DNA from 3 places in the Bacillus haynesii genome. Region 1 is predicted to be linked to each of the others. Evidence: predicted binding sites of a transcription regulator. Region 1 holds the regulator's gene; each other region holds the start of a gene.
The links. Region 1 encodes Rex, which represses fermentation and respiration genes when NADH is low (regulators of the CRP and FNR family bind a similar motif). Its sites were predicted from a motif close to TTGTGAAATATTTCACAA; they were not measured.
Positions count from the first base shown of each region.

Region 2: a site for Rex is predicted at 4,143-4,160, ahead of H2R00_RS05160 (nitrate reductase subunit alpha). Genes of this name have one in related genera too.
Region 3: a site for Rex is predicted at 2,245-2,262, ahead of adhE (bifunctional acetaldehyde-CoA/alcohol dehydrogenase). Genes of this name have one in related genera too.

Region 1 is NZ_CP059494.1:2,409,339-2,416,849, reverse strand. Features, by position in the region: gene tsaE (tRNA (adenosine(37)-N6)-threonylcarbamoyltransferase complex ATPase subunit type 1 TsaE) at 1-220, shown strand, start outside; gene tsaB (tRNA (adenosine(37)-N6)-threonylcarbamoyltransferase complex dimerization subunit type 1 TsaB) at 201-890, shown strand; gene rimI (ribosomal protein S18-alanine N-acetyltransferase) at 903-1,361, shown strand; gene tsaD (tRNA (adenosine(37)-N6)-threonylcarbamoyltransferase complex transferase subunit TsaD) at 1,351-2,376, shown strand; gene H2R00_RS11935 (ABC-F family ATP-binding cassette domain-containing protein) at 2,617-4,542, opposite strand; gene moaC (cyclic pyranopterin monophosphate synthase MoaC) at 4,689-5,195, shown strand; gene H2R00_RS11925 (redox-sensing transcriptional repressor Rex) at 5,199-5,846, shown strand; gene H2R00_RS11920 (twin-arginine translocase TatA/TatE family subunit) at 5,885-6,058, shown strand; gene tatC (twin-arginine translocase subunit TatC) at 6,065-6,841, shown strand; gene H2R00_RS11910 (YdiK family protein) at 6,887-7,078, opposite strand; gene H2R00_RS11905 (CPBP family intramembrane glutamic endopeptidase) at 7,078-7,511, opposite strand, start outside.
Region 2 is NZ_CP059494.1:1,063,666-1,071,176, reverse strand. Features, by position in the region: gene narH (nitrate reductase subunit beta) at 1-402, opposite strand, end outside; gene H2R00_RS05160 (nitrate reductase subunit alpha) at 392-4,078, opposite strand; gene H2R00_RS05155 (DUF438 domain-containing protein) at 4,252-5,493, opposite strand; gene H2R00_RS05150 (DUF1858 domain-containing protein) at 5,490-5,732, opposite strand; gene H2R00_RS05145 (TIGR04053 family radical SAM/SPASM domain-containing protein) at 5,821-6,924, opposite strand; gene H2R00_RS05140 (cyclic nucleotide-binding domain-containing protein) at 7,039-7,506, opposite strand.
Region 3 is NZ_CP059494.1:3,101,329-3,108,839, reverse strand. Features, by position in the region: gene H2R00_RS15445 (GntP family permease) at 1-616, shown strand, start outside; gene gnd (decarboxylating NADP(+)-dependent phosphogluconate dehydrogenase) at 646-2,049, shown strand; gene adhE (bifunctional acetaldehyde-CoA/alcohol dehydrogenase) at 2,336-4,939, shown strand; gene ahpC (alkyl hydroperoxide reductase subunit C) at 5,207-5,770, shown strand; gene ahpF (alkyl hydroperoxide reductase subunit F) at 5,784-7,313, shown strand.

The sequences.
Region 1 (7,511 bases):
TGAGACGGAAGATCTCGGATTAGATGAATATTTTGAGGGAGACGGGGTCTGCCTTGTGGAATGGGCGCATTTGATTGAAGAGCAGCTTCCGCAAGAACGCCTTGAGGTGGTCATTAAGCGGCTTGGTGATGACGAGCGAAAGCTGACATTTACCCCTAAAGGAAGCCGCTACGAAAATCTTTGCGAGGAGATCAGCAAACATGACGATACTTGCGATTGATACATCCAATTTAACGCTCGGAGTGGCATTAATCAAAGACGGAAAAATGATAGCCGAGCATATATCCCACTTAAAGAAAAACCATTCGGTCAGAGCCATGCCGGCAATCGACGAACTCCTTAAAGAGTGCGGTTTAGAGCCTAATGATCTGACCCAAATTGCAGTTGCCAAAGGCCCGGGTTCATATACAGGCGTGCGGATCGGCGTGACGATTGCCAAAACGCTTGCATGGTCATTAAATATTCCGATTAAAACCGTTTCAAGCCTTGAAGTGCTGGCGGCAAACGGTCGTTTTTTCCAAGGCTTGATTTGTCCGCTGTTTGATGCCAGGCGCGGTCAGGTTTATACGGGACTGTACCAGTATAGGGACGGCAAACTGCATGAATTGGAAGAGGACCAAAACATTTTGCTTGAAGATTGGCTTAAAAAGCTGAAAGCCATGGATCAGCAAGTCCTTTTCATAGGAAGCGACACAGAGATTCACCAGGAAATGATCGAACAGATTCTCGGTGAACAAGCGGTTATTGCAGGCCCTGCCCTGCAGCTTCCAAGACCTTCAGAATTGGCTTTAATCGGAGAACTTAAAGAGGACGAGCCAGTGCACAGCATTGTTCCAAACTATATTCGTCTGGCCGAAGCCGAGGCCGTCTGGCTTGAAAAACAAAAGTGAACGGGTGAAGCCATGAACACGCAAATGGTCATACGCGATATGAATCCAAAGGATTTGGACCAGGTTTTTGAAATTGAAAAAAGTTCTTTTTCTTCTCCGTGGAAAAAAGAATCTTTTCATCATGAGCTTTTTCACAATATGTATGCACATTACCTCGTTCTCGAAGTTGAGGAGCAAGTCGTCGGCTACTGCGGGATTTGGATCGTGATGGATGACGCCCAGATCACCAACATTGCCGTTTCACCTGCATACCGGGGCCGCCGTTTCGGAGAAGCTCTTTTGAAAGCCGCCATGAAGCTTTGCAGGATGAAAAGAGCGGTTCAGCTTTCTTTAGAGGTGAGGGTATCGAATCATATTGCACAGAGCTTATACAAAAAGCTTGGTTTTGAGCCGGGAGGAATTCGCAAAAATTACTATACCGATAATGGGGAAGATGCATTATTAATGTGGGTGAGACTAAATGAATCATAAAAAAGATCTGTATATATTAGGAATCGAAACAAGCTGTGATGAGACTGCCGCCGCGATTGTCAAAAACGGGACGGACATCGTCTCAAATGTCGTAGCGTCGCAAATCGAGAGTCATAAACGGTTTGGGGGCGTCGTTCCCGAGATCGCATCAAGGCATCACGTGGAACAGATCACGATCGTGCTTGAGGAAGCCTTTGCACAAGCGGACATGACGTTTGATGACATTGATGCCATTGCAGTAACGGAAGGACCGGGGCTTGTCGGCGCTTTATTGATCGGCGTGAATGCTGCGAAAGCGCTCAGTTTTGCCCGGGGCATACCGCTCGTAGGCGTGCATCACATTGCCGGTCATATCTATGCCAACAGGCTTGTTCAGGACATTCAATTTCCGGCGATTGCCCTTGTCGTCTCAGGCGGTCACACCGAACTCGTGTATATGAAAGAGCACGGCTCATTTGAAGTAATCGGAGAGACGCTCGACGATGCTGCAGGCGAAGCCTATGACAAAGTGGCGAGAACGATGGGACTCCCTTATCCGGGAGGACCTCACATTGACAAACTTGCGCAAAAAGGCGAAGCAAATGTGCCGCTGCCGCGCGCATGGCTTGAGGAAGGCTCTTATCATTTCAGCTTCAGCGGATTGAAGTCAGCAGTCATCAACACGCTTCACAACGCTTCACAAAAAGGGGAAACGATAGCTCCGGAGGATTTGTCAGCCAGCTTTCAGGAAAGCGTCATTGATGTCCTCGTGACAAAAACGGAACGCGCTGCGAAAGCTTATGGCGTCAAACAGGTGCTGCTCGCCGGAGGAGTTGCTGCAAATAAAGGGCTGAGAGCGGCGCTCGAAAAAACGTTCAGCAGCCATCCGGAAATCGAGCTTTTGATCCCGCCGCTCTCGCTATGTACGGACAATGCCGCCATGATTGCCGCCGCAGGTACAGTTGCTTTTGAAAAAGGAATCAGGGGAAAATACGATATGAACGGTCAGCCTGGCTTAGATTTGACGTCTTATTGAAACCTCACGTTTTGTGAGGTTTTTTTGCCCCCGGAAAAGTTATTAACAGGTTATTAACATATATCCACAGCCTTGTGCATAATGTCAAAAACCTTAATTTACAGAGCCTTTTTACCTGTTAATAATGTGCATAAATATTATGTTTTTTGTGGATATTGTGGGTAAATCGCTTTCTTTCTTTTAAATAAAGGATTTTATTTGTGGACAAAAAAACCGCTCCGGCTTGGAGCGGTTCATCCTTTATTCATTTGTAGAAAGTGTTTCCCATTCGGATAACAGTTGTTCGAGCTCCTCATTCAGCCGTTCATTTTCAGAATGGATTTCCTGGACCTTCTCGTGGTCTTGGAAGACGTCGGGTTCACACAGGAGCTCTTCATTCTTTTCGATCTGTTCTTCAATGGCCGTAATTCTAGTTTCGATTTCTTCAATCCTGCGCTGTCGCTGGCGTTCTTTTCTTTTCAGCTCTTTTTCTTCTTCATAGCTCTTTTTTGTGCCCGGTTTTTCGGAAGCGTTTTTCTGGCGCTCTTCCGTCTGTTTTTCTAGTTCTTTCAGTTCAAGCTGCTCCGCTTTTTTTTCTGTGTAATAATCGTAGTCGCCTAAATATTCTTCTGCTTTATCGCGGGAAAGCTCCAGTACTTTTGTCGCGATCCGGTTGATAAAATAGCGGTCATGGGACACAAATAATATCGTTCCCGGGTAATCGATTAAAGCGTTCTCCAAGACTTCCTTACTGTCCAGGTCGAGATGGTTTGTCGGCTCATCAAGGATAAGGAAGTTCGCTTTTTGCAGCATCAGCTTTGCGAGGGCAAGCCTGGCTTTTTCGCCTCCGCTTAACGCGTGTACAGGTTTTAATACATCTTCTCCCGAGAACAAGAAGTTGCCGAGGCAGGTCCGGATATCCTTTTCATTCATCTCCGGATATTCGTCCCAAAGCTCGTCAAGCACGCGTTTTGACGACGTCAATTCAGCCTGCTCCTGATCATAGTATCCGATTGAGACATGGGAGCCCGTCGCGATTGTTCCCGACACCGGCTTTAGCTTTTGAATCAATGCTTTCAAAAGGGTTGACTTGCCGATTCCGTTCGGCCCGACTAGCGCAACGCTTTCCCCGCGGGTAATGCGAAAATCCAATGAACGGAGAAGCGGGGGCTGCTCCTGATAGCTTACCGTCAGGTCTTCCACTCGCAGTACATCGTTTCCGCTTTGCCTAGTAATTTCAAAGCGGAATGACGCCGATTTTTCATCTCCAAGCGGTTTGTCCATGATCTCCATCCGTTCAAGCTGCTTTCGTCTGCTCTGCGCCCGTTTCGTCGTCGAAGCTCTTGCCAGGTTCCGGTCGACGAACTCCTGCAGTTTGGCGATTTCGTCCTGCTGCTTTTCGTAAAGCTTTGTTTCCCTTTCCAGCTGCTCGGCTTTTAATTGGAGATAAGAGCTGTAGTTCCCGATATATTTTTTGCTTTGTGCCCGGGTAATCTCGTAAACTTGGGTAACCACTTTGTCAAGAAAGTACCTGTCATGGGAAACGATTAAAATCGCTCCGCTGTAGTTTTGTAAATATTGTTCAAGCCATGTCAGGGTATCGATATCCAAGTGGTTTGTCGGTTCGTCCAAGATGAGGAGGTCCGGTTTTGTCAAAAGCATTTTTCCGAGGGCAAGCCTTGTTTTTTGACCTCCGCTTAAGTCCTGAACGCGGACGGAGTCATCAAATCCCGCAAAGCCGAGCCCGTGCATAACGGATCTGACTTCTGCTTCATATTGGTAGCCGCCTTTGTCCTTGAACTCCTGCTGAAGCCTGTCATACGTCTTCATCAATGATTCAAGCTTGTCCGGTCCGGCTTGCGCCATCTTTTCCTCGATCGCGCGCATTTCTTTTTCCATTTTTTTTAGAAAATCAAATACCGACAGCAATTCCTCTTTAAGCGTCAGCTTGGAATCGAGGCCGGAATGCTGGTCAAGGTAGCCCATCGTCAAATCCTTCGGTTTGATAATGTCCCCCTTTTCATATGAAAGCTTTCCTGCGATAATCTTTAGGAGAGTCGATTTTCCGGCGCCGTTGCGTCCGACGATCGCAATCCGGTCCCGAGATCTGACTTCGAGTTTTATATTCGTTAAAATCGTATCGGCTCCAAACGATTTTGAAAGCTGGTTCACTTGTAAAATCATCATGATCTTTCACCTCTTGTCTGCTATTTTAAGTGTAGCTTATCACCGCGCAGTCAGCAAACAATTAAGTGAAGTCTGGAAGATTTTAGCCGAAGAAAAAGACAGAACGAAAAAAATAGTGTATGATCGTTATAAGGAGAGTTAAGAACATGAATGAGTTTACACATTTTAATGAACAAGGCAGAGCCAAGATGGTTGATATAAGCGAAAAGGAAGCTTCAGTGCGCACAGCTGCGGCTGTTTCAAGCGTGTCAATGAATCGAAAAGTACATGAAAAAATCAAAAACCGGGAAATCGGAAAAGGCGATGTATTGGCGGTGGCGCAAGTGGCCGGAATCATGGCCGCAAAACAGACATCCGCCATCATCCCGATGTGCCACCCAATCGCTCTGAAAGGAGTCGACATCACCTTTCGTTGGGAGGAGAAAGAACAGAAGAGCATCCTGCATATTCAATCTAAAGTCAAGACCAAAGGGAGCACAGGTGTGGAAATGGAAGCGTTAACTTCCGCCTCCGTATGTGCGCTGACCGTATATGACATGTGCAAAGCGGCGGATAAGGGAATGGTGATAGGACCGACCTTTCTTCTCGAAAAGACAGGCGGGAAAAACGGTGACTATAAAAGGGAAAAAGCTGATGTAGACATGGAGGATTAGTTTATGAACATGGATCATTCAAAAATTCCGCAAGCGACAGCGAAACGGCTGCCATTATACTATCGTTTTTTAAAAAACCTTCATGCATCCGGAAAACAGCGTGTATCTTCCGCTGAGTTGAGCGATGCCGTCAAAGTCGATTCCGCGACCATCCGCAGGGATTTCTCGTACTTCGGCGCGCTCGGAAAAAAAGGATACGGCTACAATGTCAATTATTTGCTGTCCTTTTTCAGAAAGACGCTTGATCAGGATGAAACGACGAACGTAACGCTCATTGGCGTGGGGAATTTGGGGACAGCCTTTCTCCATTACAATTTTATCAAAAACAATAATACAAAGATCGCCATGGCGTTTGACATCAATGAAGAAAAAATCGGAACCGAGGTCGGCGGCGTTCCCGTCTATGATCTGAATAAGCTTGAAGAGCATATGACGGATGATGATATCCCGGTCGCCATTTTGACGGTTCCAGCTCAAGCTGCACAGTCGATTACAGACAGGCTGGTGGCGCTTGGCATTAAAGGCATTCTTAATTTTACGCCGGCCCGCTTGAATGTGCCGGAACACATTCGCATTCATCATATAGATTTGGCGGTTGAACTTCAGTCGCTGGTGTATTTTCTGAAACATTATTCAATGCAGGAAAAGTAAAACGGAAAACGAAAAATAAAGGAAAGGGGGCAGGCTTTATGCCAATCGGTCCTGGAAGCTTTATTTTAATCGTCGTGGTGGCGCTATTGATATTCGGCCCGAAGAAACTTCCCGAGCTGGGAAGAGCGGCTGGAAACACGCTGCGGGAGTTTAAAAATGCGACAAAAGGTTTGGCTGACGACGATTCCGATAAAAAGAAAGAAGATCAGTAGGATAGGATGACATTTATGAAGGGAAAAGAAATGTCGCTGATAGAACATATCACAGAACTACGCAGACGGCTTGTGATCACTTTTTTCTTTTTTGTTTTATTTGTTGCGGCAGGCTTTTTTTTGGCAAAGCCGCTGATTATCTATCTGCAGCAGACGGATGAAGCGAAGCTGCTGACGCTTAACGCGTTTAAGCTGACCGATCCTTTATTTGTGTACGTGCAGTTTGCGTTCATCATCGGTGCCGTCTTGACTTCGCCGCTTGTTTTATACCAGCTGTGGGCTTTCATTAGCCCGGGGCTGTATGAAAAAGAACGAAAAGTGACGCTTAGCTATATTCCGGTATCGATCATTCTTTTTTTAGGCGGCATTGCCTTTTCTTACTTTATTTTATTTCCGTTTGTCGTGGACTTTATGACGAGAGTCTCAGATGATCTGAATGTTAACCAGGTCATCGGAATTCACGAATATTTTCAGTTTCTGCTTCAGTTGACGCTTCCTTTTGGCTTATTGTTTCAGATGCCTGTGGTCATCATGTTTATTACAAGGCTCGGGCTCGTGACGCCGATGTTTTTGGCGAAAATCAGAAAATACGCATATTTTGTGTTGTTCGTCATCGCGGCGCTCATTACACCGCCTGAGCTTTTGTCGCATTTAATGGTCTCAGTGCCATTGCTCATTCTTTATGAAATCAGTATCGTGATTTCAAGAATATCCTACAGGCAAGCGCAAAAAACAATGATTCAAGAGGAAAATCAAGCGTTTTTGAACGACCATACAAAATAAGAGCCATTCTTTTTTCAGAATGGCTCTTTTCCTTCACATAAAAGGCTATTGATCTTTTCGCTTCATCCTGCCGGCCATGGCGAACATTTTAAAGGAAATGCTGATATTATAGGCTGCGAAAAGCATCAGCAGGATCGTATAAAAAGACCACATGTTTCCGGGCGAGGTTGCCGCCAGATACGTAAACAGCACACCCGTTAAAAAATAAATCACTCCCCAGAATTTAGGGCTTCTCATCATAGAAATCCTCCAATAATCATTTGCATTTTCTCGACGTGTTCCAAATATTTTTCAATAGGCTCCCGGAATGTCTGCAGCAAGACGACGAAAGTATTCATGGCGACATGGGCGAAAATGGGCACGATAATCCGGTTGGTTCTGACATATAAAAAAGCGAATGTGAATCCCATTGCTGTATAAATGAGCAAATGGCTGAAATCCAAATGGACGACCGAGAAGAGAACCGAACTGAACAAAGCGGCAATGAAAAAATTCGTTTTCTCATAGATTGCACCGAAAATGATCTTTCTGAAAATGATTTCTTCAAGAATCGGACCGAATACAGAAGAGACAAACACCATCAGCGGCAATGCGGTGATGATTTCCATGATTCGCTGCGTATTTTCGGATTCCGGGTTGACCCCGAACAAGTACATTTCGATCGAAGCGG
Region 2 (7,511 bases), 1.3 Mb from region 1:
GTTCATGAAGTCTCCCGTAATGGAAGACTTCGGCCTTGCAACAGGCTGGTGTTTTTTCTCCGGACTGTTTGTCAGCGTTTCATAATCATAGTTCCAAGGTTCATAGTAGTCATCGATTGTCGGCTGATACGGGTTGTAGAATAAATTCATGAGCCGCGTAGTTTTCGCTCCTGATTTGAGCTGGAGCTTGCCTTTTTTCAGCTCCCAGCCGCCTTTGTATTTATCCTGGTCCTCCCATTGTTTAGGGTAGCCGATGCCCGGTTTTGTTTCGACGTTGTTGAAGTACATATATTCTGCACCGGAACGGTTTGTCCAAGTGTTTTTGCATGTGACGCTGCATGTATGGCAGCCGATGCATTTATCAAGGTTCATTACCATTCCGATTTGCGCTTTAATCTTCAAGCCAATCGACCTCCTTCAATTTTCTGATCACGACATTGAGGTCGCGCTGATTTCCTGTCGGCCCGTAGTAGTTGAATCCGTAGCTGAGCTGTCCGTAGCCTCCGATCATCTGCGTCGGCTTGACATGGATGCGGGTCGGGCTGTTATGGGTTCCTCCGCGGTTATTCGTCAGCTTTGTTCCCGGCACATTGATATGCCGGTCTTGGGCATGGTGCATAAACGCCATTCCTTTTGGAATCCGGTGTGATGTCACGGCCCGTGCGACGACAACTCCGTTTCGGTTGAAGCACTCGATCCAATCGTTGTCCTGAATATCGGTTTCTTCCGCATCGTCTTTATTCATCCAGACTGTCGGCCCGCCTCTGAAAAGGGTAAGCATCGGCAGGGAATCAAAATACATGCTGTGAACTGACCATTTATTATGCGGTGTTAAGTAGTTTAAAACGATTTCTTTTCCTTCCTGATCCGGACGCTTGTTCAAGAAAGGGCGGTGGATCAGGATCGGCTTGAATGTCGCCATGTTTTCGCCGAATTCTGTCATCATTTCATGATCAAGGTAAAAAGACTGTCTGCCGGTCAGCGTTCTCCACGGAATCAGTTTTTCAACGTTCGTCGTAAACGGAGAATAGCGCCGTCCGCCTTTTTCAGAACCGCTGAAAGCAGGGGAGGTGATTACCGTTTTCGGCTGAGCCGAAATTTGCTCAAATGTGAAGCATTCCTCTTCCCGTTCTTCAGCTAAATCTTTCAACTCAAGATTCGTTATTTTTTCAAGCGATTCCCACGCTTTAACGGCTACTTTCCCGTTTGAAGTGGAAGAGAGAGTCAATACCGCTTCAGCAGCTTGTCTTGCATCACTGATGTCAGGACAGCCTTTGGCGATTGTGTCGTCTTTTACGACGCCGAGCGTTTTTTTGAGAGAATCATATTCCGCTTCAACAGACCAGTTCATACCTTTCGTACCAAACGGCTGTTTGACAACATTCGGCCCGAGCGATGTCATCTTATTGAAAATCTGCTTGTAATCCCGTTCCACGACGTGAATTTGCGGCATTGTTTTACCTGGAACGGCAGGGCAGTCGCCTTTGCTCCAATCTTTGATTTTCCCGAGCGGCTGCGCCATTTCTTGTGGAGTGTCATGGAGAAGAGGAGTCGCAACAGCCTCTTTTACAGGTTCCATGTCAACTTCTTCAGCCAGATCGGAAACCGCTTTTGCCAATGCTTTAAAAATATCCCAGTCAGACTTTGATTCCCACGGCGCGCTGATTGCCGGGTTAAACGGGTGGATGAACGGATGCATATCCGTGCTGCTGAGATCGTGTTTTTCGTACCAGGTGGCCGCAGGGAGCACGATGTCTGAATAAAGGGCTGTTCCCGCCATCCGGAAATCGAGATTGACCAGTAAATCGAGTTTGCCTTCAGGCGCTTTGTCACGCCATGTGATTTCTTCAGGACGAACGCTGTCCTGATCATCGTTCATCAATCCGTTTGTCGTACCGAGCAAGTGCTTCAGAAAATATTCATGACCTTTGCCGGAGCTCGAGATTAAGTTGGCTCTCCAAACAAATAGGTTTCTTGGGAAGTTCTTTTCATTGTCAGGATCTTCAATCGAAAACTTGAGCTTTTTCTCTTCAAGCTGTCTGGCAATATAGCTTCCGACTTGCTGAGCGTTCTCAGCGCCTGCTTTTTCTGCTTCTTTATATAAGTCGATGCCGTTTTTCTCAAACGTCGGATACGATGGAAGCCATCCGAGTCTCGCTGCCAGCACATTGTAATCGGCGTGGTGCTTGTAGCGCGATGTTTTTGCGATTGGTGAAGCGAGCCCGCTGATTTCCTGATCTTCATAGCGCCACTGGTCGGTAGCGAAGTAGAAAAATGATGTGCCGTTTTGCAGTTTGGCAGGGCCTCCCCAGTCTTTGGCCATCGCGATCGTCTGCCATCCTTCGGCCGGCCGGAGTTTTTCCTGGCCGACATAGTGGGCCCAGCCGCCTCCGTTAACCCCTTGGGCTCCGACGAGAAGCACAAGATTCAGCACAGCTCTGTAAATGGTGTCTGAATTGAACCAATGGTTAATCCCGGCGCCGACAATGATCATTGAGCGGCCCTCTGTGTCAATCGCATTTTGCGCGAATTCCCTTGCGATCTTGATCACCATTTCACTTTTAATTCCAGTAATCGGCTCTTGCCAAGCCGGTGTAAACGGTTCAGGATCATCAAATGATGCCGGCGTCTGTCCGCCGATTCCGCGGTTGACGCCATAGTTGGCGAGAGTCAGGTCGAAAACGGTGGAAACAAAGACTTCCTCACCGTCCAGGATGACTTTTTTGATCGGAAGCGGTCTTTCAAGCACTTTATTGCCTTTATGTGAGAAGTAAGGAATGTTGACCGTGCCGATCATATCTTCATGTCCAAGCATGGAAAGCCGAGGTGTGATCGGTTTTTCTGAATCCTCATCAACCATGCGCAAGTTCCATTTACCTTGGCCGTCCCAGCGGGAGCCCATCGTGCCCTGCGGAATTGCAAATCCATCTGTGTCTTCGTCCCAAACGGCAGGCTTCCATTCATCATGCTCTGTCGCACGCCCGATATCTTTAGCGTGGAGGAAGCGGCCTGCTGTGAACGTTCCGTTTTCCTCTTTCAAAGTCACCAAAAATGGGAAATCGGTATATTGTTTTGCATAATCAATAAAACGTTCTGTCTTCTGGTTGACATAAAAGTCTTGCAGAATGACATGGCCCATCGCCATGGCCAGTGCGCCGTCGGTGCCTTGTCTGATGCTCAGCCAATCATCGGAAAACTTTGAGGACTCGGCAAAGTCCGGGCTGATCGAAATCACTTTTGCTCCTTTATAGCGGGCTTCGGCTAAAAAGTGAGCGTCAGGCGTTCTGGTAAGCGGCACATTAGAACCCCATGTCATGATGTAGCCTGAATTGTACCAGTCGCTGCTTTCCGGAACGTCGGTTTGATCTCCCCAAATTTGCGGTGAAGCAGGGGGGAGGTCGGCATACCAGTCATAGAAGCTCAGCATCGGCCCGCCGATCAGGGACATGAAGCGTGATCCTGCTGCATGGCTGAGCATCGACATGGCCGGAATCGGCGAGAAACCGACATTGCGGTCAGGACCGTATTTGGCAATGGTGTACAGAAGGGAAGCTGAAATCAGCTTCAGCACTTCGCTCCATTCGGCGCGGACAAATCCGCCTTTTCCGCGCGCCTGTTTATAGGCTTTCGCTTTTTCAGGGTTTTCGACAATCGATTTCCATGCTTCCAGCGGATTTTTGCTGCTGTTTAGCGCCTCGCGCCACATCTGGATCAGCACACCGCGGACATACGGGTATTTCACGCGGAGCGGGCTGTATATATACCAGGAAAAGCTGGCTCCCCGCGGACAGCCGCGCGGTTCAAAGTCCGGCATATCAGGGCCTGTCGAAGGGTAATCGAGTCGCTGCCCTTCCCATGTGACGATCCCGTTTTTGACGTAGATATTCCAGCTGCAGGATCCTGTACAGTTCACCCCATGGGTAGAGCGAACCACTTTATCATGCTGCCATCTATTTCTGTATACATCTTCCCAATCCCGGTCTTCATATGTGGTTTGGCTGTGTTGATTGGAATGGTGTTCAATAGGGGAGAAATAATTTAATCTCCTGGAAATGGGACTCTTTTTCTTTTTTTTCATTGCTGGTTCACTCCTTCTGAGTCATTGATGCTACCCTCACTATATATGGAGGAGGCAATGTACCTTGTTAAATTTGTCACATGGTTTCGGCTTTTCACAAATTTGTCACATTTTTAGGAGGGGGAGAGGGAGGACAAAAAAACAGCCTGCATGGAAGCGGGCTGTCGAATGGTTCAATCGCTCGTGTTCAAAATTCTCTTTTCCCCGGTAATCTCCTGAATCGGGGCGATGTTCTGGGTGAATTCCAAAGTGCCGATATAGCGGCCGTTTTCATCGCGTACGGCAAAATAGCGGATGAACACGTATTTGTCTTTAAATTTGATCCAAAAGTCTTCAACGTCTTTTTTGCCTGATTTAAAGTCGTCAAGAAGTTTATTGACGATGTGGACGCTTGCCGGCGGATGGCAGTTTTGGACGGTCCGGCCGATAACGGCTTTTGTCCGGGCGAAAATCCGTTCCTTTCCGTGTGAAAAATAGCGGACGACATCGTTTTCATCGATGAAGGTGATATCGACTGGAAGATGGTTCATCATGTGCTCAAGCTGAACCACGGACAGAATACCTGTAGGGAGCCTGACATATCCGTCAGCCGCCTCTTCGCTTGTTTTGAGCTGATGGCGTTCAGGCTGCCACACCGTTTCCGGAGCAGTCAGGCAATATCCGATCTCGTCGCTTTCTGCCGCGATTTTCAGCCATTCATCTTCTGTCAGCGTTCTGAGCGCCATCGGCAAGAGGATATTTTCTTCTTTATAAATCATTTCTGTGCCTTCTTGAATGATAAACGTTAGTTCACGGATGACCTCATCTTTTTTGTCCGGCGTATATTCCTCCAACAAACGCTTCACTTCTTTAATGCTCTTGCGGATAAAATCGTCGACAGCCCACATCACCTGGCTGGGCCCTGTAATTCCGTACTTTTCTAAATAGGGGAACAGAAGATTTTCTTTTCTGCTGTAATGTTTGTCGACGTCAGCGAGCAAGTTTAAGTCTGCGAGCAGTTTGAGAATGTTGTCGCGATGATCATCTTTTTCGAAGCGTTCCAAATGAAGCTGCATTTTAAAGTTCAAAAGGAGGTCGATTTCTTTATTTTCTTTCATAAATGTATGAACGGGATGGCCCGGCTGCTTGTCGGCGTCAGCGCGGTGAATGTCTTCAATCGATCCTTTAAACACAGCGGCGTGAACGGAACAGAGCTCTTGGATTTCTTCAGGTGTAATGCCTTCTTCCTTCATTAACGCCTGTTCCAGCTGAGCGATTTCTTCGGCATTGACTGAACTGAATGCCTTTTCAAACCGTTTTTTGACGTCGGCAAGCGGTTTTCCTTTATGAAGGTCGATGATGATCTCTTTCAGAAGCTGCTTCTTTTCCTCTGGCAGACCTTGCTGTGTTTCCCGGTTGTTAATGATTTCACTCATTGTTTTTCTCCTTTCCAAACGGGGTCAAATCCGTGTGCTTCCAATATATCTAAGATATAGGACCATTCGATTTGCATCATTCGCGCGCCTTTTGGAATTGTCATGATGCGCCCGGCCGTTTCCAGCATGCCGGGCTTTGTAATGTTTTTAAACCCGGCTTCCTTCATCACGGCTTTTAGTTCAGGATGCAATGTGCAAAGTTCGTATACGGAATCGTTCAAATCAATTTTTTTATGCAGAGGGATCACATCCTTTGATAGTGATGATCATTCTCATCTATACCGTAATACAAGTATGCTGAAAAAAATGTGACGTACATCACATTTTTCAGCGCAAAGCCTTCGGAATATAAATGCAGCTCGGGTCGCTTTCCAGGTAATCGCCCGTCAGAGCATAGGCACGCGAGCGCGAACCGCCGCACACATGGCGGAATTCACAGACGCCGCATTTCCCTTTAAATCCGTCCGGATTTCGCAAATCCTTAAAGATCGGTGATTCGCGATAAATCTCAGCCAGCGGCTGTTCGCGGATGTTTCCGACTTTAACCGGCAGAAGTCCGCTTGGATATACATCACCGATATGGGAGATAAACATGAACCCGTTGCCATCATTCACACCTTTCGGGGCCCGCCCCAATCCGCCGATCACATCCATTTTCCCTTTCTGCAATGCGTGTTCATAGCGGATTTTCATGTTGGGGTCTTTCGCTTCCCGCATTTTTTGCTGAATGACGACCCGCCGGTAGTGCTGGGCTGCTGTCGTTTTGATGTCAAAAGGCGCTTCTTTTGCCAAACGGCTGAGCCAGAGGAAGACTTTTTCATGGTCCACAGGAGAAATCATATCTTCCCGCTTCGCACGGCCTGTCGGGACGAGAAAAAACACACTCCATAATACGCAGTTCAATTCTTCGATCAGCTTTGCCATTTCATCCAGGTAATCGATGTTATAAGCGGATATGACGGTATTAATCTGCAGAGGCAGATGACATTCATGGATGTAGCGAATCGCTTTCATGGTCAGGTCAAAGGAACCGTCCGTTCCCCGAAAATGATCATGAATCTCCCGGGTCGGGCCGTCCAAGCTGAACGCCCATCGGGATAAGCCAATTTCTTTTGCTGATTGAATCGCTTCTCTTGTAACATTCGGTGTGGCACTCGGGGTCATGGAGACGCGAACCCCTTTTTCGACGGCATACTCAATAATGGCGAATACATCGTCTCTCATTAAGGGATCACCACCTGTAAGCACGAGGAGCGGATTGTCCATCGCATGAATTTGATCGATTAAATCTTTTCCCTCTTTCAGGGAAAGCTCCCGCGGATCGCGTTTATTTTGAGCAGATGCCCGGCAATGAAGGCACTTGAGCTCGCAAGCCCTTGTCAGCTCCCAAATGACGATAAACGGAGACTTGTCGAAATCGCAATGTATCATCTTTCATCTGTCCTTTCGTTTGCATTCATGTGTATCGTAGCGGATATGTAAGAGAAAAAAAGTTAAGTAGATCACATTTGGAGAAAAGAAGAGAAAGAAGGGGAGAGGCCCTTCTCACACGTCGTCTTCTGCGGAGGAGTTGAGGTAACGCAAAAAAAGCTGGTAGGAAAAAAATAAATTCTGCTGGAGCAGCATGAGAAAGTTCGTCTGTAATTGGCGGTTATAAGTCATCATTTTTTTGAAATTATGAAATGGTATTTCAAGCACGGCGGTTTCAGAGGCAGTGTTGACTGAAATAAACGGAGATAAGAAAGGTTCGCCTTTTTGATCGATAGGAAAAACATCGCCTTTTTCCCACTCGGCGATCGTCCGAGATTCTTCCGGAAGCCTTCTGTCAGAAAAATGCACTTCTCCTTTTAAAACAAAATAGACGGATTGCGAATGAAGGAACGATCGCGAATGCTGAGATGGTTGGATATCGATCACCTTACCGTTCTTCAGCAGCTTTTTGATGATCGGAAGGGGCACCCCGAAAAACATAGGAAGATTTTTCAGAAACAATAAGTAGTCAAACCGGTCCATGGTAT
Region 3 (7,511 bases), 690 kb from region 1:
TTCGACTGTTATTACGCTCATTCAAGAAACGATGGGACTTGCAGACAACAGCCTGCTGGCAGCGGTTCGTTTAATCGGGAATGCCTCGACTTCGATGGTCATCTCCCTGTTGGTCGCGATCTATACAATGGGTATCGCCAGAAAGATCCCGATCAAACAAGTGATGGATTCCTGTTCAACTGCCATTACACAAATCGGAATGATGCTCTTGATCATCGGGGGCGGCGGAGCCTTCAAACAAGTCTTGATCAACGGCGGAGTAGGCGACTATGTAGCTGAATTATTCAAAGGAACAGCCATGTCACCGATCTTGCTCGCCTGGGTCATCGCCGCGATTCTGCGCATCTCTTTAGGTTCCGCGACAGTTGCTGCATTAAGCACGACCGGACTCGTTCTTCCGATGCTCGGACAAAGCGATGTCAATCTTGCGCTGGTTGTGCTTGCAACAGGGGCCGGAAGTGTAATCGCTTCCCATGTCAATGACGCGGGCTTCTGGATGTTCAAAGAGTACTTCGGCCTAAGCATGAAAGAAACATTTGCCACCTGGACACTGCTTGAAACAATTATTGCGGTGGCCGGATTAGGATTTACTTTATTGTTAAGTCTATTTGTATAAAAAAGTTTTAATGAAGGAGCAGGTATTACATGCGCAATACAATCGGTGTCATAGGTTTGGGGGTCATGGGGAGCAATATCGCCCTGAACATGGCAAGCAAAGGCGAACAAGTCGCCGTCTATAACTACACAAGGGATTTAACCGATCAACTCGTCCAAAAAACGGGAGGCCAAACAGTCAATCCGTACTATGAGCTTGAAGATTTCGTAAAGTCTTTAGAAAAACCGAGAAAAATCTTTCTTATGGTCACAGCAGGTAAACCGGTCGATTCTGTCATTGACTCGCTCGTTCCTCTGCTTGAAGAAGGGGACGTCATCATGGACGGCGGCAACTCCCACTACGAAGATACAGAACGAAGATATGACAGTTTGAAATCAAAAGGAATCGGCTACTTGGGAATCGGCATTTCCGGCGGCGAAGTCGGCGCTTTAAAAGGCCCATCCATTATGCCCGGCGGAGATCGGGACGTCTACGAAAAAGCAGCTCCGATTCTTACAAAAATTGCTGCCCAAGTGGGAGAAGATCCATGCTGTGTCTACATCGGTCCGAAAGGCGCGGGTCATTTTGTCAAAATGGTGCACAACGGCATCGAATACGCAGACATGCAGCTCATCGCCGAAGCGTATACATTTTTAAGAGAAAAGCTTCTTTTGCCGATAGATGAAATCGCTGACATTTTCGACACATGGAATCAAGGAGAGCTGAAAAGCTATTTAATCGAAATCACAGCGGAGATCCTGCGGAAAAAGGATGAGCGAACGGGCGCTCCGCTCATCGACGTCATCCTCGACAAAACCGGCCAAAAAGGCACGGGCAAATGGACGAGCCTGCAGGCCGTCGACAACGGCATTCCATCATCGATTATCACGGAATCCCTGTTTGCCCGTTACCTGTCATCATTAAAAGACGAACGGACAGCTGCGGAAAAAGTATTGGCCGGACCTGAAACAGAAGAACAGCACCTGGATAAGAAGGTGTGGATCGACCACGTCAGACAGGCATTATACATGGGAAAAGTCTGCGCCTATGCACAAGGCTTCGCTCAATATAAAATGACGTCTGACCTGAATGGATGGAACCTGCCGTTAAAGGACATCGCCCTCATCTTCCGCGGCGGCTGCATCATCCGCGCACAATTTTTAAATCTCATCAGCGAAGCGTTCGACAAACAGCCGGACCTGTCCAACCTGCTGGTCGCACCTGACTTCGCTGAGAAACTAAAAGAATACCAGTCCGGCTTGCGAAAGGTCGTCTGCGAAGGCATCAGCTCAGGCATCTCATTCCCGTGCTTAAGCACAGCCCTTTCCTATTACGACGGCTACCGGACGGGCCGCTCAAACGCAAACCTGCTGCAAGCGCAACGCGATTATTTTGGCGCTCACACGTATGAGCGGACGGATATGGAAGGCGTGTTTCATACGGACTGGCATTAAAAGCTGCACCCCGGATCTCGGGGTGCATTCTTATTTTACTCAAGAATGAATTTCATACTTTGTTCAACATTTCACAAACTTATATTTAAAATTCGTGATATGATAAATTCAGCCACAGAAAAGGAGGACTGATGCCAAAATAAACCAGACAATCCGCATAAGATTCACTTCAGGGATAAAAATTTTTAATCTTACTTGTGAAATGTTTCACAAACTATACCGGCATCATTCATCCCTGGACATCCTGTTGTATTCAAATTCCTATTCATTCACTGGAGGGTTTACAATGGCAATCGAAGAAAAGGACATGAAACAAAAGCAAAATGCCTCAAACATGATTGATCAGCTAGTCGAAAAAGGCCTAAAGGCATTGGAAGAATTCCGCAGCTTTGATCAGGAGCAGATTGATGAGATCGTCAAACAGATGGCGCTTGCCGGCCTTGATCAGCACATGCCTCTCGCCAAACTTGCCGTCGAAGAAACGAAGCGCGGCGTTTATGAAGATAAAATCATTAAAAACATGTTTGCCACAGAGTATGTCTACCATCATATCAAATACGATAAAACAGTGGGCATCATCAATGAAAACGAACACGACGGAGTCATTGAAATCGCGGAGCCTGTCGGTGTCATCGCCGGCGTGACGCCGGTGACCAACCCTACTTCCACCACCATGTTCAAGTCCCTGATAGCGATCAAAACAAGAAATCCAATCGTGTTTGCTTTCCATCCATCCGCCCAAAAATGCAGCCGTGAAGCTGCGAGAATCCTTCGGGATGCAGCCATCAGGGCAGGAGCACCCGACAATTGCATCCAATGGATCGAAACGCCTTCTCTGGATGCAACTCAAGCCTTAATGACCCACCCGAACGTTTCCCTGATCCTCGCAACAGGAGGCGCAGGCATGGTGAAATCCGCTTACAGCTCCGGAAAACCGGCCCTTGGCGTCGGACCTGGAAACGTTCCATGCTACATCGAGAAATCTGCCAACCTGAAGCAAGCCGTCAATGATCTGATCTTATCCAAAACATTTGACAACGGCATGATTTGCGCATCAGAGCAGGCCGTCATCATTGACAAAGACATCTACTCAGACGTAAAAGCCGAACTGACAAGAAACAACTGCTATTTCTTAAATGAAACCGAAAAATCAAAGGTCGAGAAATTGGTCATCAATGAAAATACTTGCGCGGTAAACGCTGATATCGTCGGCATGCCGGCATTCAAAATCGCTGAAATGGCCGGTATAAAAGTGCCTCAAGATACAAAGATCCTCATCGCCGAATTAGAAGGCGTAGGTCCGGATGACCCACTGTCCAGAGAAAAACTGAGCCCTGTTTTAGCATGCTACAAAGTCAGCGGGCTTCAAGAGGGATTAAAATGTGCCGAGGACATGCTGGCGTTCGGCGGAACCGGCCACTCGGCGGTGATTCATACGAACGATCAAGAAGCCGTTAAAGAATTCGGATTAAGGATGAAAGCCGGGCGGATCATCGTCAATGCACCGTCGTCACAAGGGGCGATCGGCGATATTTACAACGCCTATATGCCTTCCTTAACGCTCGGCTGCGGCACATATGGCGGGAACTCCGTCTCGTCAAACGTAGGAGCTGTTCATTTAATCAACACGAAAAAAGTGGCGAAAAGGAATGTCAATATGCAGTGGTTTAAAGTGCCTCCAAAAATCTATTTTGAAAAACACGCAACCCAATATTTAGCGAAAATGCCTGACATCTCAAAAGCGTTGATTGTCACCGATCCGGGAATGGTGAAACTCGGATATGTAGACCGCGTCCTTCACTACTTAAGAAGGCGTCCATATTACGTTCATTGTGAAATTTTTTCTGATGTCGAGCCCGATCCTTCAATTGAAACAGTAATGAACGGCGTCGACATGATGGCCAAATTCCAGCCGGATGTCATCATCGCCCTCGGCGGAGGTTCTGCAATGGATGCCGCAAAAGGAATGTGGTTGTTCTATGAACACCCGGATGCTGAATTCTTTGGCTTAAAGCAAAAATTCCTGGACATCCGCAAGCGCATTGTCAAATACCCGAAACTGGGCGAAAAAGCAAAATTCGTCGCAATCCCGACGACATCAGGCACAGGATCTGAAGTCACTTCATTCTCTGTCATTACAGACAAAGAAACGAATACGAAGTATCCGCTGGCCGATTATGAATTAACGCCGGACGTCGCGATCATTGACCCGCAATTTGTCATGACCGTGCCGAAACATATTACGGCTGATACAGGAATGGACGTATTAACACACGCAATTGAATCATACGTATCGTGCATGGCTAACGACTATACAGACGGCTTGGCCATGAAGGCCATCCAGCTGATCTTCGAATACCTGCCTAGAGCATACAAAAACGGCAGCGACGAGCTGGCCCGCGAAAAAGTGCATAATGCATCAACGATTGCCGGAATGGCATTTTCCAATGCCTTCCTCGGCATCAACCACAGCTTAGCCCATAAGCTTGGCGCGGAGTTTCACATCGCTCACGGACGGGCAAACGCCATCCTTCTGCCGCACGTGATCCGCTATAATGCAGCGAAGCCGAAAAAGTTCACAGCATTTCCTAAATACAGCCACTTCGTTGCCGACCAGCGCTACGCGGAGATTGCAAGAACGCTCGGCCTGCCTGCAAAAACAACTTCAGAAGGCGTTGAAAGCCTGATCCAGGAGATCATCTCGCTTGCCAAAGAGCTTAAAATTCCGATGAGCATTAAACAAAACGGCGTGGATGCCGCCGCATTTGAAAGCAAAGTGGATCTCATGGCCGAACGCGCCTTTGAAGATCAGTGTACGACAGCCAATCCGAAACTGCCGCTCGTTTCGGAGCTTGCTGAGATTTACCGTTCCGCGTATAAAGGCGTTTAGCCAAAGAAGCCGTCATTCCGACGGCTTTTCGTTTTCAATTAGGTCTCTTCATTCTCACCACTCTATCTTTTGTGCCAATCATACTATTTCAAAGTTATGAAACTCCAACTCTTTTCTTTAGCTGAAATACTTAACAAAAAATTAAAGGTCTTTCCCCTTGACAAAAAATATTTATTATTTGATAATTTGTATATAATTATAATAATTACAGAGAAATAAAGTTTACAATTTTTATTTCTCTTAAACTACATTCAGGAGGACGATATTATGTCTCTAATCGGAAAAGAAGTACAACCATTCGCAGCGAAAGCTTACAAAAACGGTGAGTTTATCGATGTTACACACGAAGATCTGAAAGGCCAATGGAGCATTTTCTGCTTTTATCCAGCGGATTTCTCATTTGTTTGCCCGACTGAGCTTGAAGATCTTCAAAACGAATATGCTGCTTTAAAAGAACTTGGTGTCGAAGTATACTCTGTTTCTACAGACACTCACTTCGTACATAAAGGATGGCATGACAGCTCTGAGAAAATCGGCAAAATCACTTACGCGATGATCGGCGACCCGTCTCAAACGATCTCCCGCAACTTTGAAGTGCTGAACGAAGAAGAAGGTCTTGCTGACCGCGGAACATTCATCATCGATCCGGACGGCGTGATCCAAGCTGTTGAAATCAACGCAGGCGGTATCGGCCGTGATGCAAGCACCCTGATCAACAAAGTAAAAGCGGCTCAATACGTCCGCCAAAACCCAGGTGAGGTTTGCCCGGCTAAATGGGAAGAAGGTTCTGAAACACTGACACCAAGCCTTGACCTAGTAGGCAAAATCTAAGGAGTGCATTCAATTGGTACTTGAAGCAAATATCAAAGCACAATTAAACCAATACATGCAGATGATTGAAAATGACATCGTCCTTAAAGTCAGTACAGGCGATGACAGTGTCTCTAAGGATATGCTGGCTCTTGTAGAAGAGCTGGCTTCCATGTCATCAAAAATCACTGTTGAAAAGGCGCAGCTCGACAGAACGCCAAGCTTTAGCGTCAATCGTACCGGAGAAGATACAGGCGTCACATTCGCCGGGGTTCCGCTCGGTCACGAATTCACATCTTTGGTGCTGGCACTCTTGCAAGTAAGCGGCAGACCGCCGAAAGTCGATCAAAAAATCATCGATCAAATCAAAAACATCAGCGGCGAATACCGCTTCGAATCTTATATCAGCCTCACATGCCACAACTGCCCGGACGTTGTGCAGGCATTGAACATGATGAGCGTGCTCAACCCGAACATCACACACACGATGATCGACGGTGCGGCATACAAGTCAGAAGTCGAAAGCAAAAACATTATGGCTGTGCCGACCGTATACTTGAACGGCGAATCCTTTGGAAGCGGCCGAATGACGCTTGAAGAAATTCTTGCGAAGATGGGCAGCGGCACAGATGCGTCTGAGCTTTCCGATAAAGATCCGTTCGATGTACTCGTTGTCGGAGGCGGACCTGCCGGCGCAAGCGCAGCAATCTATGCGGCCCGCAAAGGCATCCGCACGGGAATCGTTGCCGAACGCTTCGGCGGCCAAGTCCTTGACACGATGAGCATCGAGAACTTCATCAGCGTGAAGCGCACCGAAGGGCCTAAGCTTGCGGCAAGCCTTGAAGAACACGTGAAGGATTACGAGATCGACGTCATGAACCTGCAACGCGCAAAAGGTCTCGAGAAAAAAGATCTTTTCCATCTAGAACTCGAAAACGGCGCTGTTCTGAAAAGCAAAACCGTCATTCTTTCAACAGGGGCGCGCTGGCGCAATGTCGGCGTACCTGGTGAACAAGAGTTCAAAAACAAAGGTGTCGCATATTGCCCGCACTGTGACGGACCATTGTTTGAAGGCAAAGACGTAGCCGTCATCGGCGGCGGAAACTCCGGTATCGAAGCAGCGATTGACCTTGCAGGTATCGTCAACCACGTGACTGTTCTTGAGTTCGCACCGGAGCTGAAAGCTGACGAAGTTCTGCAAAAACGTCTCTACAGCCTCCCTAACGTGACTGTCGTGAAAAACGCCCAAACAAAAGAAATCACGGGCGATGAAAACGTAAACGGCATCACTTACGTAGACCGTGAAACAGGAGAAGAAAAACACGTCGAGCTCCAAGGCGTCTTCGTCCAAATCGGTCTTGTGCCAAACACGGAATGGCTGCCTGATACCGTTGAACGCAACCGCATCGGCGAAATCGTAGTCGATAAACGCGGCGAAACAACTATCCCTGGTCTATTCGCTGCCGGCGACTGCACAGACAGCCCGTATAACCAAATCATTATTTCAATGGGGTCCGGAGCGAATGCTGCTTTAGGCGCGTTTGATTATCTGATCCGAAATTAATCTATAAAAAACGCTATGCTGAAGTTTCAGCATAGCGTTTTTCTGTATCTGTTCCCCGCATTCACGGCTCATTCGAGTTTGCCAATGGAAGCATCCCTCAAGCAGTGCGCCTCGGCACAGAGGCGTCCTCTCGGCAAGTAACCCTCTTACAATAGAATCCTTCTTTAATCATTTGGTACTATAGATTTAAATAGTGTT